4 regions of the Paenibacillus sp. 23TSA30-6 genome follow, and region 1 is predicted to be linked to each of the others. Evidence: predicted binding sites of a transcription regulator. Region 1 holds the regulator's gene; each other region holds the start of a gene.
What was found. The regulator Rex, encoded in region 1, represses fermentation and respiration genes when NADH is low (regulators of the CRP and FNR family bind a similar motif). The targets are predictions, from matches to a motif close to TTGTGAAATATTTCACAA.
Positions count from the first base shown of each region.

Region 1 (4,046 bases):
CGTTGGCTACGGCTGAGGTGTTTTTAAAATGTCTGGATGAGCTTCACGCGCTGCCTTTGATTACGATACAGCGGCTCAGTGATTTGTTCGCAGAGGAAGACAGTGACCTCGGATGGTTTTTGGACGGGGTGCGTGAAGACAAAGAGCATGATCCTATTCAGGATTTGGAGGGTCATCAGTTTTTTCGTCAGCTTGCACTGAAGGTGGAGGATTGGACGGAGCTAAATGCCCCTCGCAGAGAGGACGACCCCAATCCGCTGGCAGGTATTTCCTTTGAGGAATACATGGATGATGTGCGGGACAATTTACGTTCATCCTTGAGCCAATATGAGGAGCGCGAAGCGCAGACGCAAATGATTGAGGGTGTGAATCAGGCGCTGAGTGAAGACAAGCACCTGTTGATCGAGGCGGGTACGGGGACAGGCAAGTCCCTTGGTTATTTGCTCCCATCGCTGTATCACAGTGTGAAAAATGGACAGCGAGTCATGGTAAGTACGCATACGATCAACCTGCAGGAGCAATTACGCGAGCGTGATATTCCGATGCTGACCAAGGTGATCCCGTTCCCGTTCCGGGCTGCCATTTTTAAGGGCCGGGGACATTATTTGTGTCTGCGTAAGTTTGAACATAAAATAAACAGAAGAGACTTCGCAACGCCGAAGGAAGATTTAATTACAGCCGCCCAGATGATCGTCTGGCTGACGTTGACGGAAACCGGCGATGATGAAGAACTTAATCTGAGTAATCGTGGCGGAGATTTTTGGGAAACGGTGGCCAGTGATTCCGAGTCCTGTCTTGGTCGTTCATGTCCGTGGTTCCGCAAATGCTTTTATCATCGTGCGCGCCATGAGGCGGGAATATCGGATGTGGTTATTACGAATCACTCCAAGCTGTTCACGGACGTAAAAGCAAGTCATCAGCTATTGCCGAGCTATGAGCATCTGGTGATTGATGAAGCCCATCACCTGGAGGAAGTTGCTGGTAAGCATCTGGGCATGCATATGAAATATTTCACACTCGTGCATACGCTGACCCGGTTGTTCAAGGACAGCAAGAACGGACAATTGCCTTCGCTGCGTCAGCAGTTGGCAAAGTCGGGGCATGAGAAGTCGACGGATTGGGCCTCTACCATCGACCAGTTGTATCCGCTCGTGCTGGAGGTCAAGGAGACTTGGGATTTGCTGAGCGACAAGCTGTTTGACATGCTGCCGGAGCGAAGTGATGCGACACCGGGCGAAACAGGGCAGTTTTCTTCCCGTCTCAAGCCATCGGCCAAGCCTGCCAAGTGGGATCAGGCGGCTGCGCTGGAAAATCAGCTTTATGTAACGATGAGCGAAATTTTGCGCAAGGGCGACAAGCTGATGCTCGATGTGAAGGAAGAACATGACGATTATGCGGCTGACAGCCTCATTACGGATATTACGGGGCTGCTCAAGGATTTGGCAGGCATTAGGGAAAGCTTGCGCTTTTTCATGCGGCTGGATGATGAAACGACCGTATACTGGCTTGAAGCGAGCGGGCAATTCCGCAGCAAGTCGCTGCAATTTTATGCGGTGCCCGTCGATGTGAGCCGCCAGCTGAAAGAAATGTTTTTTGACAAAAAAAGAAGCATTATTCTGACATCTGCTACCTTATCGGTGGATAAGTCGTTTCAGTACATGACCGATCAGCTCGGCTTGCAGGAGGCCGCAGATCAAGGACGGCTGATGACTACGCAGCTCCCGTCACCCTTTAACTACAGGGATCAGGTGCTGCTAGTCATTCCAAGAGATTTCCCGAGCGTGAAGGGCAGTGTAGGAGATGAGCATTTTGTAGATATGCTCGTCAGCTCGCTAGGCGCGACTGCTCAAGCGACGCGGGGGAGAATGCTCGTTCTCTTTACCTCCTACCGTATGCTCCGGCAGGTGTATGAGCCGCTTAAGGAGGCGTTGTCTTCCAGCGATATCACCGTGCTGGGGCAGGGCGTGGACAGTGGGAGCCGCAGCAAGCTGACCCGACGTTTTCAGGAAGCGAAAGCTTCTGTGTTGCTGGGAACCAGCAGCTTTTGGGAAGGCGTCGATATTCCGGGCAAGGCGCTGACGTGTCTGGCTATCGTCCGCTTGCCGTTCCAACCGCCCAATCACCCGCTGCTGGAGGCTAAAAGTGAGCTGCTCCAGCAGCAGAAGAAAAATCCTTTTATGAAGCTGTCTGTTCCACAGGCTGTCATTCGCTTCAAACAGGGATTTGGACGTTTGGTACGTACGGCGAGCGACCACGGGGTCGTTATCGTTTACGATACGCGTGTGATCGAATCCTATTACGGGAAGCATTTTTTGTACTCATTACCGGGACCAAAAATGGAGCATATGCCGACGGAGCAAATGGTGCCCCGCATCGCCGAATGGCTCCAATCCGCCCCGGAGACAGAGGCATAACGGACGGACATCTAAATGTGTCCGTTACAATTAGGGGGAGCAAGTATGAAATCAGATAAAATTTCAGAGGCTGTCGTACGGAGGTTACCCGTATATTTACGTTATCTGAATGCACTGCACAAACGGGAGGTGTCTACGGTCTCTTCCCAGGAGCTGGGACAAAGACTGGATCTGAATCCGGCTCAAATTCGAAAGGATCTCGCGTATTTTGGAGATTTTGGCCGTAAGGGTATCGGCTATGATGTTACTTATCTTATCGAGAAAATACGCCATATCCTGAAAATCGACCAGCAAATTAACGTGGTATTGGTCGGAGCAGGTAATCTGGGGCAAGCCCTTTCGAATTATAATGCTTATTTAAAAGACAATATGAAAATTGTAGCGGTATTTGATGCTGTTCCAGATAAAGTTGGAACCAGGATCAATACGCTGGTCGTACAGCCGATGGATGAACTGGAAGCGACCGTGAAGGAACAAAACATTCGGATCGGGATTATTACCGTACCGGATTTTGAAGCACAGCACGTCGCTGACAGGCTCATTGAGAGTGGGATTGGAGCAATTTTGAACTTTGCACCCACTACTCTCAAGACACCGGCAAACATTCGGGTACATGCCACAGATTTTACAACGGATTTGTTAAGCCTTGCTTATTATTTGGAGGACGGAAAGGAAGATACGCAACATGACAGCGAATAAATGGATGATTAAAAACGGCTCCTTTGCCGTGAACAGACCGGAAGCCGGGGTAATCCACGGCTATATGATCGTGGAGGATAGCCGCATCACCTACATTGGTGAGACTTTGCCAGCGGGTGAGGAAGAGACGGACGCGATTGACGGTAACGGGCTGCTGTTTTTACCTGGCCTGATTAATACACATGGTCATGCGGCGATGTCTTTGCTACGTGGGTATGGGGACGATCTGGCTCTCCAAGTATGGCTACAGGAAAAAATGTGGCCGATGGAAGCCAAGTTTACGTCTACGGATGTGTACTGGGGTACGTCCTTGTCCGTGCTGGAAATGCTGAAAGGTGGTACAACAACCTTTTTGGACATGTACGATCATATGGATGAGGTGGCTCGTGTAGCTGAAGAGTCCGGCATCCGTGCCAGTCTGATGCGTGGAGCGATTGGACTATGTTCGGAGGAAGAGCAGCGGATCAAGCTGGCTGAGGCTGTGACCTTTGCGCGTAATTGGCATGGAAAAGCAGACGGTCGCATTACGACCATGATGTCTCCGCATGCGCCGTATACGTGCCCGCCTGCGTTTATCGAAAAATTCGTACAGGCAGCGCATGATCTGGACTTGCCGTTGCATACGCATATGTCCGAAACGATTGCCGAAGTAGAGCAAAACGTACGCGATTACGGCTTGCGTCCGGTTGCACATCTGGATAAGCTGGGCTTTTTCTCCCGTCCATCGCTTGTTGCCCATGGCGTTCATTTGAATGACGAAGAAATAGCTTTGCTGGCTGAACGTGGTGTAGCGGTTTCGCATAATCCGGGCAGCAACTTGAAGCTCGCAAGTGGTGTGGCAAGAGTGCCTGACCTGCTGCGTGCAGGCGTTACTGTCTCTCTCGGAACAGATGGTCCCGCGAGTAACAATAACCTGGATATGTTTGAGGAAAT
Region 1 is NZ_SLTL01000004.1:83,411-87,456, reverse strand. Features, by position in the region: gene dinG (ATP-dependent DNA helicase DinG) at 1-2,414, shown strand, start outside; gene E0698_RS04910 (redox-sensing transcriptional repressor Rex) at 2,460-3,113, shown strand; gene E0698_RS04905 (amidohydrolase) at 3,100-4,046, shown strand, end outside.

Region 2 (4,046 bases), on a different contig from region 1:
ATTTTAACCCACATCGGCACTTCCAGATGATCCTGATAACCCGACGAAACGAGTGCAAACGTGATAATCCCCATTGCCTTCTGAGCATCATTCGTACCGTGCGTGAACGATTGAATCGCTGCCGTAATGACCTGCATCGTGCGAAAACCTTTGTTCACCGTATGCGGACTGCGACGAGCGAAGATGTATTTTAAAATCATCATTACGATATAACCGATTACAAAAGCAATCAGCGGGGAGAAAATAAGTCCCTCGACAATTCCGATGAAGCCACTCCAGTTCAATTTCTCCGATCCGGCACCTACATACACAGCCCCCGCCAGCGCACCAATCAATGCGTGGGAAGATGAGGAAGGAATACCGAACCACCATGTGAGCAGATTCCAGATAATCGCTGCGATCAGCGTCGCAATGACGATATCAATCCCGTTCGTAAGCTTGGTAGGGTCAGCGACACTGCCACCAATCGTCTTGGCAACCCCTGTAAACAATATGGCTCCGAGAAAGTTCATGACCGCAGCCATTATAATCGCACGACGCGGCGTCAACGCACGGGTAGATACCGAGGTTGCGATAGCGTTCGCTGTATCATGAAAACCGTTAATAAAATCAAATGCCAGAGCAAGAAAAATAACAATACCCAATACCAGTAAACTTGTATCCATGTAAAAGGACTCCCTTACGAGTTACGCATAATGATGGATTCCAGCATATTTGCAACATCCTCGCATGAATCCGTTGTCGTTTCTAGGCGTTCGTACAATTCTTTGCGTTTAATCAGTTCAATGGGATCAGTCACAGTTGCAAACAGGTTTTTGATGCAAATACGCAACAGCTCATCCCCCTGGTTTTCCAAATCATTCAGGCGAATGGTGTATTCACGGATGGCCAGCAGCTTCTTCTGTGAAAGCAAATGTACAGCCTTCTGAATTTCATAAGCCGACTGACGCAAAATATCAGCGAACTGCACAATATACTCGTCCGGCTCCGTAATGTTGTACATATAAAAACGAGAGGCCGTCGCTTCCAGACCGTCCAGCACATCATCCATGGTCGTTGTCAGTTCCATGATGTCGTCGCGTTCCAGCGGCGTAATGAAGGTCTTGTTCAGCTCAGTAATAATCGTGTGTGTGTAATCATCACACTTATTTTCATACTTCTTCATTTCATTAGTAAACAGAACCACATCTTGAAGATTTGAAGTATGTTGGGCAAAATAATCGGCTGCTTGCACGATTGTATCTGCCATATTTTCCAACGTCTCGAAGAATATATCCTTTTTCTTCAATCTCATTAACGATTACCCCTTTACGAAAATATCCGCAACCTGTTTCGACTGCATTAGACAACCTTTGCTATCTTATCACACTCATCAATGTTTTTGTAAAGTTTGTAAAGGCAAATTTCACAATATTAAGTATACATTGCCCGACAAGGAAGTGCATTATCCGACAATATATACCTTAAAAGGTGAATTTCATCTACTTTACTTTGCTTCTACACTTACATGCTCGTTCAACGAAACGTCCGCAGGAACCACATGTATATAGGATGTACCTGGTACTAACGGAATTTCAACTCCATTTTTCATAAAACGAATCGCATCACCGGACGTATGCTGCCACTCAGCATGTATCAGCCGTCCCTGTTGAAACACCATGGCCTCTCCACTGCCATTCAGCTCAACGCTCAATCTGCCTACATCATCCAGCGTTTGGTGCCTGGTGCTCATCACAATGACATTTGCCGCAGAGAGCTGCTTGTTATTGTTTTGATCCACATGTGACTTTTCGTTCACAAAACGCTTATATTGCTGATCAGACGGATCGTAGGTGTAAGATACCTTGTAGCTTTTAAGCAAAAAGCGGATTTGTAAAGATACTGCATCCTCGTCTCCCATGACCGAGGTTTCACCGGATTTCAGGTAGTTATATACCGGAACCACAGTCTGCCTGATGTAGCCTTTGCTTTCACTTCCTTGGCGAAGTCTGTTCACATCTGTGTACAGATTGTGTGGAGGACGGCGATCCTTGCTTCTCCAGAAGTAAGCTCCCCCATTCGAAATCTCATCCAGATGCTCCTTTCGTTGCTGCTGTAAAATCGCATAGGCATCTGTACTTCCCCCGGCGTGTATCGGCAATGCCCCATAAGTTTCACCCAGCTCAATCAAATAAGGCCGGATGCTGCGGACCGGACCTATTTTCACATCTCCACCATGACTTTGGAAAAAAGCTACCAAACGGGTAATTCCACCTTCCGCGAGAACTTCATATACCATGTCCGCCTCGCTAAGTCCCGCCTGAGGCCGTGCGGCTGGAGCGTTATTAATCATAATGGCAAGCGGTCGTTCCAGAACAGGATGCTGCACCGGAAGACCCGTAAGCGGAGCTGTAAATGCCGGAATAGTCGATTCCTTGGGCGGCTCAAGCGCCTCCGGCTGTGTTTCTTGCTTAAGCGGTTGAGGTGCGGGTTCTGATTCACCCGATTTGGACAAAGCAGAACAAGACATCATGGTCATACATAGCAAAACCGAGGTCATCACACGCAACCATCGTCTTCGATTAAAAATGGGCCCGGACAAGTTCATCCCTCCAGTTAGACATTTTTCTCATTATAAGCGTTATTTCCTGTTTTTGTCTTGATTGAAACACCTTATCTCTATAGAATACTTATCTGAAGACATTAAAATTTAAAAAATATTCAGACTTTGTGATTTTCATCACAAATAACTGTAACTGAACCTAATACAATAAGGGTGTAGCAGAGATGATCATCCCAAACCAAATGAAATACAAACAACAATATAAGATACGAAAGAGGAGTGGTTTGAATGTTTAACAACTGGTTGCGTGAAAATAAAGTAGCAATGTGGCTGCTGACTGTAGTACGGGTTTATCTGGGATATGAATGGATGACCCATGGACTTGAGAAGCTGACTGGCGGATTCGATGCAGGCGGATTTATCTCGGGGGCCATTGCTAAAACAGGCGGAGAACATCCCGCTGTACAAGGCTGGTGGGGATCGTTCCTTGAAGCCTTTGCCCTGCCAAATGTCAGTTTGTTCAACGTACTGATCCCACTGGGTGAATTCCTGGTCGGAGTTGGCCTGCTTCTTGGTACACTGACTACATTAGCTGCTCTGATGGCAATGGTCATGAACTTCTCGTTCCTGTTCTCGGGCACAGTAAGCACCAATGCAATCTACCTGCTGTTTGAAATCTTCCTTGTCGTTGCTGGCGCAAACGCTGGACGGATTGGCTTGGATCGTTGGGTACTGCCCTTCCTGCGTGGACTGTTCCGTAAAAATAAAGATACCTTTCCAGCAGATCCCGCTCGAAAAATAGCTTAAGCTACCCAAAAAACAACCGTTACCCTCCGGGCTAATGGTTGTTTTTTTGTGCAGCAATGCTGCTTTGTTTTATATGTTTCAGCTTTGTGCAGCTACGATGCTCCATTCTGGCTTATAAGTTACACCAAAGAAAGCCATGGAGGGTTATATCATGAAAAAAATCACCAAAGCCTACCTCATGCTCGCGACAGTAACTTTCACAGTACAAACTATGGGGCTGGGATATCCATCACAAGCCGAAGCAGCAGTATCGACTACAACAACGTCTCAATCGGAAAGTGTTCAAGGTATCTCCAAGACCTTCGAGCAACTGCTGCGTCAACCCGGCAAGCTACCTCAGGCATTCGCTTATTTGCAAAAACACATTCAATCCATTCCAGCCTCTCAAGCCACCATCATGACGCTTCATCTGGAAAATGCACAGACCAAGCAATTGGATTCTTATTCACAAGCCTTATACCCAGCTTCTGTTCAGACCAAAATCAATACTATTTATAAACCCGGCGATTCGTTCACAAATGTAATTAGCCGCACCAAAGATACGAACCTGAAGAAATTACTGACCCAAACCAGAGATGCCGGATACAAACTGGAAACCGCAGAAGGTATGTATTATCCTGTCATAAACTATGAAAAATATAAAGTTTTCGGAAAGCACACCACGGCAGATATCCGCAGCTATATTGACATCATGGCA
Region 2 is NZ_SLTL01000032.1:10,156-14,201, forward strand. Features, by position in the region: gene E0698_RS22330 (inorganic phosphate transporter) at 1-665, opposite strand, end outside; gene E0698_RS22335 (DUF47 domain-containing protein) at 680-1,294, opposite strand; gene E0698_RS22340 (DUF3048 domain-containing protein) at 1,487-2,587, opposite strand; gene E0698_RS22345 (DoxX family membrane protein) at 2,831-3,349, shown strand; gene E0698_RS22350 (hypothetical protein) at 3,501-4,046, shown strand, end outside.
Region 2: a site for Rex is predicted at 2,708-2,725, ahead of E0698_RS22345 (DoxX family membrane protein). Genes of this name have one in related genera too.

Region 3 (4,046 bases), on a different contig from region 1:
GCTGGTCATTGTTGATATTCGTATGCCGGGGATGAGCGGGCTGGAGGTCATACGGAGCATACGCGAAATGAACGGCGAGCCGTTTCATTTTCTCATTTTAAGCGGTTATGCGGACTTTGATTATGCGCGGCAGGCGATGGGCTTTGGCGTGGATGGTTATTTATTGAAACCTGTGGACGAAGAAGAAATGACGACAGAGCTGAAACGGGTACGGCGAAGCATTGAGAGTGAAAAAGAAGACGGCAAGTGGGGGAGCCCGCCTCCCCATGAGCGCGATTGGATCGAAACCCTGCTGTTTCCTGAACATCCTGACCAGCATCCAGCGCCACCCGCTTTGGATTGGGGAAGCTATCAGGTCGTACTGCTGGATCTGCGGATACCCGACTGGGATCGGCAAGCCCGGCAGTCAGCAGCAAAGCTGCGGCTAATGGAAATGTGCCAGGAGCAGGGCAGGGGGATTGTATTCGAAGCCGGAATTTATACAGGCTTGCTACTCCCTGCCACGGTGGAAATACAAGAAGATGCTGTTCGGTTGCTGGCTTCCTGGCGACAGGCACTAAAGCCGTGGACAACGGAAATATACGTAGCTGCTGGTGATCCGGTGGGCAGACTACATGATATTCCAAGCTCTTTTGAGCAGGCGCTGCGTCTACTGGAGCGTACTTTCCTGTTCCGTGCGGAAAGGGTGATGCTTACCCGTGACCTGCATGATTTGGAGACTTCGGACGAGGAAATGTGTGAAACGACTGATAAAACCTCGGACTCTATGCGTTATGCAGAGAAGCTATACTACGCGTTGGATATGGCGAATCGTGAAGCTGCAATACGTGTATTGAAGGAAATGGAGGTCCAAGTTCCTCAGATCTATCGTACAGAAGCTGCAATCAAGGCGGCGTTTGCACAGACATTTACCTTGGCGCTGAACAAGTATGCGGCTGGACAGGAGCAGAGCCGGACGGTGCTGGAGGAGCATTCGCGCTTGATTACGGATGTATATGCTTATTCAACCTTGGGTGAGCTGGTGGATCGGTCGCTAGAGCATGTGCTGCAATGGATTGGTCAGACCGATTCGGGCGGTAAAGAAACGATCATGAAACAATTGATTGATTTCATTCACAGCCATTATGATGAGAACCTGCGCTTGGAGCTGTTGGCGGATATGTTTAATTACAACAGCGGCTATTTGGGCAAATTGTTCAAAAGTCATACAGGCGAAGCCTTTAACGCTTACCTGGACAAGGTGAGGATCGAGCGGGCAAGGGAACTGCTTGCACAGGGAATCAGGGTGCATCAGGTGGCAGGACGGGTCGGATATGCCAATGCCGATTATTTTCATGGCAAATTCAAAAAATATGCGGGGATGTCGCCTTCCTCCTACCGTAATCGGGTTCAGAAGAACGAAGGGACGGATGGCAGTTGATGGGCTCCCATAGGTTAAATTGATGAAGTCTCTCTTGCGGATGTCGGAGCAAAAGTCTCCGAACGAAGAGAGGCTTTTTTTCATGGAAAAAAAATTGGACAGATCAATCGAAAATGTCACACTAACTAGAAGATTTGAGTTGTTTTCATAAATTCGCCATCGTTACGACACAGTTTTGACACGATGTTCACACTTTCGATTCTATTTCATTCAAAGCTATTCTATATAATGATGATATTCTTAAGCCGGGTTATGAGATTCCGTAATGAAGATGCCTGAGGGGGCTATTCCTAAAAAGTGATCGTTCCATATGTAATAATGTGAATACTATCACAAGGATGAAGAAAGGCTTCAGAACCTAATTATTAACATTCATTCTTAAGAGAAGCGCAGGGGGAGGAATAACATTATGGACATATTAGAATTGGCACGGTTGCAGTTTGCGACCACAACGATTCTTCACTTTGTTTATGTGCCGATCTCCATTGGATTGTCGTTGTTGGTGGCAATTATGGAGACCATGTATGTAATCAAAAAAAATGATTTGTACAAAAAAATGGCTCAATTCTGGGGAACGTTTCTGCTGATTAACTTTGCAGTGGGCGTCGTCACCGGAATTTTGCAAGAGTTTCAGTTCGGGATGAACTGGTCGGACTTTTCCCGGTTTGTCGGTGATGTGTTCGGTACGCCGCTGGCGATTGAGGCACTGCTTGCCTTTTTCCTGGAATCAACCTTTATCGGATTGTGGGTATTCGGCTGGGAACGTCTGTCCAAAGCAGTCCATTTAACCTGTATGTGGCTGGTATCCATCGGTACGATGCTGTCTGCTTTGTGGATTTTGGCAGCCAATTCATTCATGCAGCGTCCAGTAGGATATGAGATTCAAAATGGCCGCGCAGAAATGAAAGATTTTGCCGCTCTGTTGACGAACGAACAACTGTTGTGGGAGTTTCCACACACACTGTTTGCAGCTATTGCCACAGGTGCTTTTCTCGTCGCGGGAATTAGCGCATGGAAGCTGATGCACAAAAAGAATCTGGACTTTTTCAAGCCTTCTTTCAAAGTGAGTATTATTGTCGCATTGATTAGTTCGATGCTGATTCCGATGTTTGGTCACGGACAGGCTCAATATTTGGTAGAAACACAGCCAATGAAGATGGCTGCCAGTGAAGCTTTGTGGGAAAACAGCGGCGATCCGGCCCCTTGGACGGTTATCGCACGTATTGATCCTAAAAAGAAGGAAAATACCTTTGAGATTAAAGTTCCTTTTGCCCTGAGTTTGTTGTCGTATAACAAGCTGTCCGGCGCGGTATTGGGGATGAATGAGCTTCAGGCACAATATGAACAAGCTTACGGACCGGGCAACTATATCCCGCCGGTACGTACTACATTTTGGAGTTTCCGCATTATGATTGCAGCCGGATGTGCGATGATTGCACTTGCCTTGTACGGAGCTTATCTGACATTCCGTAAAAAATTGGAGGGTTCGCATCGCTGGTTCTTCCGCTTGATGATGCTCGGTATATCACTTCCATTCATTGGGAATACTGCGGGTTGGATCATGACGGAAGTGGGGCGTCAGCCTTGGACTGTCTTTGGTTTACTTCAAACCAAAGATTCGGTTTCGCCTACCGTTGGGGCAGGGGAAGTGCTGTTCTCACTGATCTCGTTTACCGCATTGTATTTAATTTTAACGGGTGTGCTGGCATTCCTGTTTGTCCGTACAGCTCGCAAAGGTCCGGATATCGAACCATATCAGGAAACGGTAATCCATGATCCATTCGCTCAAGGGGGTGACACCATTGACGTTAAATGATTTGTGGTTCTTATTGATTGCTGTGCTGTTCACCGGCTTCTTCTTCCTGGAGGGCTTCGATTTTGGCGTGGGTATGGCTACAGGTCTGGTGCCGCGTAATGACCAGCAAAAACGCTTGATGATCAATACGATTGGTCCATTCTGGGATGCAAACGAAGTATGGCTGATCACAGCAGCGGGTGCGATGTTCGCGGCTTTCCCACACTGGTATGCGACGATGTTCAGCGGATATTATCTGGTATTTGTACTTATTCTGCTTGGTTTGATTTTACGCGGAGTTTCCTTTGAGTTCCGGGGTAAGGCAGAAGGAAAATGGTGGACAGGGACGTGGGATGCCTGCATTCTGATTGGCAGCTTTCTGCCGCCGATGCTGTTCGGTATGGCTTTTGCGGCTTTGGTAAAGGGTGTACCTATTCAGCAAAACATGGACTTGAAAGCCGGATTCTCCGATGTGTTTAACGGATATACGGTATGGATTGGACTGACCGTGGTGGGGATGTGCCTGATGCATGGGCTGACGTTTATTTCCCTACGGACGATTGGAGAAGTGCGGGATCGTGCCCGTGTGATTGCGTCTAAATTCCTTCCGATATTAGGTATTTTGCTGGCTGGTATGGTGGTGTGGACTTATTTTGCAACAGACGTATTCACTCGACGTGGCCCTTATATGTATGCCGCAGTTGCAGTGGGGATCGTCGCCTATGTGCTGGCATGGTATTTCCTGAAGCAGCGCCGCGAAGGCTGGGCCTTCGGGATGACGGGAGCTATCATTTTGCTGACATTCGTTTCGTTGTTCGTCGGCTTGTTCCC
Region 3 is NZ_SLTL01000008.1:111,478-115,523, forward strand. Features, by position in the region: gene E0698_RS09555 (response regulator transcription factor) at 1-1,420, shown strand, start outside; gene E0698_RS09560 (cytochrome ubiquinol oxidase subunit I) at 1,830-3,236, shown strand; gene cydB (cytochrome d ubiquinol oxidase subunit II) at 3,223-4,046, shown strand, end outside.
Region 3: a site for Rex is predicted at 1,739-1,756, ahead of E0698_RS09560 (cytochrome ubiquinol oxidase subunit I). Genes of this name have one in related genera too.

Region 4 (4,046 bases), 170 kb from region 1:
AACGTGCCTTGCTTTATTGAAAAAACAGCAGACATCAAGCAGGCCGTGAACGATCTCATCCTCTCCAAATCTTTTGACAACGGTATGATTTGTGCTTCCGAGCAAGCGGTTATTATCGAAGAGCCAATCTTCGAACAAGTGAAAAAATTGATGATCGCTAACGGCTGCTATTTTGTAAATAAAGAAGAAGCAGCTAAGCTCACTCAAGGAGCTATGAATGTCGAGAAATGTGCAGTGAACCCGGCCATCGTCGGACAGTCTGCTGTGAAAATTGCTGAAATGAGTGGTATCACAGTACCAGCAGGAACTAAAATTTTGGTCGCTGAGATTGAAGGGGTAGGAACAAAATTCCCATTGTCTGCGGAAAAATTGAGTCCTGTATTGGCTTGCTATAAAGTAAAAAATGCGGAACAAGGTATTCAACGCGCTGCTGAAGTCGTGGAATTCGGGGGCATGGGCCACTCGTCCGCTATTCATTCGAACGATGAGGACGTTATCGCTCGGTTCGCAAACCGTTTGCAAACAGGCCGTATCATTGTAAATTCGCCTTCCACACATGGTGCGATCGGTGACCTCTACAACACCAACCTTCCATCGCTGACACTCGGTTGTGGTTCGTACGGACGTAATTCGACTTCGTCGAACGTATCGGCAGTCAACTTGATTAATGTGAAAAGGGTGGCGAAACGTACGGTGAATATGCAATGGTTCAAAGTACCTTCCAAAATTTATTTTGAAAAAAATTCGACTCAGTATCTTGCTAAAATGCCTGATATCACACGTGTTGCCATTATCACAGACCCTATGATGGTGAAACTCGGATATGTGGATCGTGTCATCCATTATTTACACCAGCGCCAAACACCAGTAGCTATCGAAGTGTTCTCGGAAGTAGAGCCAGATCCATCGACAGTTACGGTAGAACGTGGTACTGAAATGATGAGACGTTTCCAACCGGATTGCATTATTGCATTGGGCGGCGGTTCGCCGATGGATGCGGCTAAAGGCATGTGGATGTTCTATGAATACCCAGATACTGATTTCAACAACTTAAAACAAAAATTCATGGATATCCGCAAACGGATCTACAAGTACCCGCGTCTTGGTCAGAAAGCACAATTTGTAGCCATTCCTACAACCTCGGGTACAGGTTCGGAAGTTACGTCGTTCGCAGTTATTACAGACAAAAATCAGGGCAACACGAAGTATCCGCTGGCTGACTATGAGCTGACTCCTGATGTGGCAATTATTGACCCTGAGTTTGTATACTCGCTGCCTAAAACAGCTGTAGCAGATACAGGTATGGACGTACTGACACATGCCATCGAGGCCTACGTGTCTGTAATGGCTAGTGACTACACAGACGGTCTGGCAATTAAAGCCATTCAACTGGTATTCCAATACCTGGAGCAATCGGCTCTGAGTGGCGACAAACTTGCTCGTGAAAAAATGCATAATGCTTCCACACTGGCAGGGATGGCGTTTGCCAATGCATTCCTGGGTATTAACCACAGTCTTGCGCACAAATGGGGCGGACAATACCATACAGCGCACGGTCGCACGAATGCCATTTTGTTACCACACGTCATTCGTTATAATGCGAAAAAACCGACGAAGTTTGCTTCGTTCCCTAAATATTCGCACTTTGTTGCGGATGAGCGTTATGCAGAAATTGCACGCATACTGGGACTGCCTGCCCGTACAACGGAAGAAGGGGTTAACAGTCTGATCGAAGCGATCCGCAAGTTGAACAAAACACTCGGTATCGAGGAATCGTTCCAGCAAATCGGCTTCGATGCGAAGGATTTTGAATCGCGTGTAGATTATCTGGCTGACCGCGCTTTTGAGGATCAATGTACAACTGCGAATCCGAAGCTGCCGCTGGTTACCGAATTGGCTGATGTATACCGCAATGCCTTCTACGGACGTTTTGACCAATAATATATAGGTACGAAGAGGCTTGTGACTAAGCATTTTCCCGTTAATACCAACGCAGGCTCTCTATCATAGAGGGCCTGTTGGTTTGGGAAGGGAGGTGAATGGCAAGGATAAAGGCACGGGCGTAATCGCTAGGGAAAATAAAGTGATAAATGTCACCCGTATTGTGATTTTTGTCACATACTGCACTCTATCATTATTCTACAATAAGGGTGTAAGAAAGGTCCCGACACTGAGCGTAAGACATCGGTGAAAAGGCCGGGCTCGAGACACTATTTAATGTGAAAAAAATCACAAGTCCGGAAGACCAAACAATTTGGAGGGATTTACATGTCGGTGATTGAGAGAGAATTACAAGAGCAACAATCTGGCTGGAGAGGTTTTAAAAAAGGCAAATGGACTAAAGAAGTCAACGTCAACGATTTTATTGAAACCAATATCTTACCTTATGTCGGCAACGAAGAATTTCTGGTTGGCCCTACCGCCAACACAACTGCTCTGTGGGATATTGTATCCGATCTTACCAAAAAAGAGTTGGCAAACGGCGGCGTGCTTGATGTAGACGTAAATACGCCATCCACTATTATTTCACATAAGCCGGGCTATCTAGACCGGGATAAAGAACAAGTCGTTGGTGTACAAACAGACGCTCCATTCAAACGCTCCTTGCAGCCGTTTGGTGGAATCCGGATGATGATCGACGCTTGCAAAGCCTATGGCTTTGAAGTACCGCAAAGCATTGTTGATATCTTCACTCATATTCGTAAAACGCATAATCAGGGTGTATTCGACGCTTATACTGATGATATGAGAGCAGCTCGTAAAGCGGGTATTATCACTGGTTTGCCGGATGCATATGGTCGTGGACGCATTATCGGTGACTACCGTCGTGTAGCACTGTACGGTGCAGACTTCCTGATAAAAGACAAAAAGACTCAACTGAAAAGCCTAGAAGTGGATTCAATGGAAGAAGACGTAATTCGTCTGCGTGAAGAAATTTCCGAGCAAATTCGCGCTTTGAACGAGCTGAAACAAATGGCTGCTGAGCATGGTTTCGACATCTCAAAGCCTGCTAACAACGCGAAAGAAGCTTTCCAATGGGTGTATTTTGGCTATCTTGCAGCGATCAAAGAACAAAATGGTGCAGCAATGTCCTTGGGACGTGTATCTTCCTTCCTTGATATTTATACTCAACGGGATATGGAAGAAGGCGCAATGACAGAAGAGCAAGCACAAGAATTGGTCGATCATTTTGTTATGAAACTGCGTATTGTTAAATTCCTGCGCACACCTGACTATAATGAACTGTTCAGCGGAGACCCAACATGGGTAACTGAATCCATTGGCGGTATGTCCATTACTGGAGAAACTCGGGTTACTAAAAACAGCTTCCGTTTCTTGCACACCCTGTACAATTTGGGACCTGCACCGGAGCCAAACCTGACTGTACTGTGGTCAGAAAAATTGCCTGAAGGTTTCAAAAAATATTGTGCCAAAGTTTCTATTGAAACTAGCTCCATTCAGTATGAAAATGATGATCTGATGCGTCCGATTTATGGCGATGACTATGGTATCGCTTGTTGTGTATCGGCAATGAAAATCGGTAAACAAATGCAATTCTTTGGTGCCCGTGCCAACTTGGCTAAAGCTTTGTTGTATGCCATCAACGGTGGTGTGGATGAAAAATCAGGTGCTCAAGTGGGTCCTGAATATCCTGCAATTACAGGTGAAGTGTTGGATTACGAGGAAGTGCTGAGCCGCTTCAAGCCAATGATGGAATGGTTGGCAAAACTGTACATGAACACTTTGAACGTTATTCACTACATGCATGACAAGTACAGCTACGAACGGATTGAAATGGCACTGCATGACCGTGATATTGTCCGTACGATGGCTTGTGGTATTGCTGGTCTGTCCGTTGCTGCCGATTCCCTGAGCGCCATTAAACATGCGAAGGTTAAACCGATCCGTAACGAAAAAGGCATCGCCATTGACTTTGAAATTGAAGGGGAATACCCTTGCTACGGTAATAACGATGATCGTGTAGATAACATCGCAGTAGAACTGGTAGAGTCCTTCATGGGCATGATCCGCAAGCACAAAGCTTA
Region 4 is NZ_SLTL01000004.1:251,589-255,634, reverse strand. Features, by position in the region: gene adhE (bifunctional acetaldehyde-CoA/alcohol dehydrogenase) at 1-1,941, shown strand, start outside; gene pflB (formate C-acetyltransferase) at 2,269-4,046, shown strand, end outside.
Region 4: a site for Rex is predicted at 2,218-2,235, ahead of pflB (formate C-acetyltransferase). Genes of this name have one in related genera too.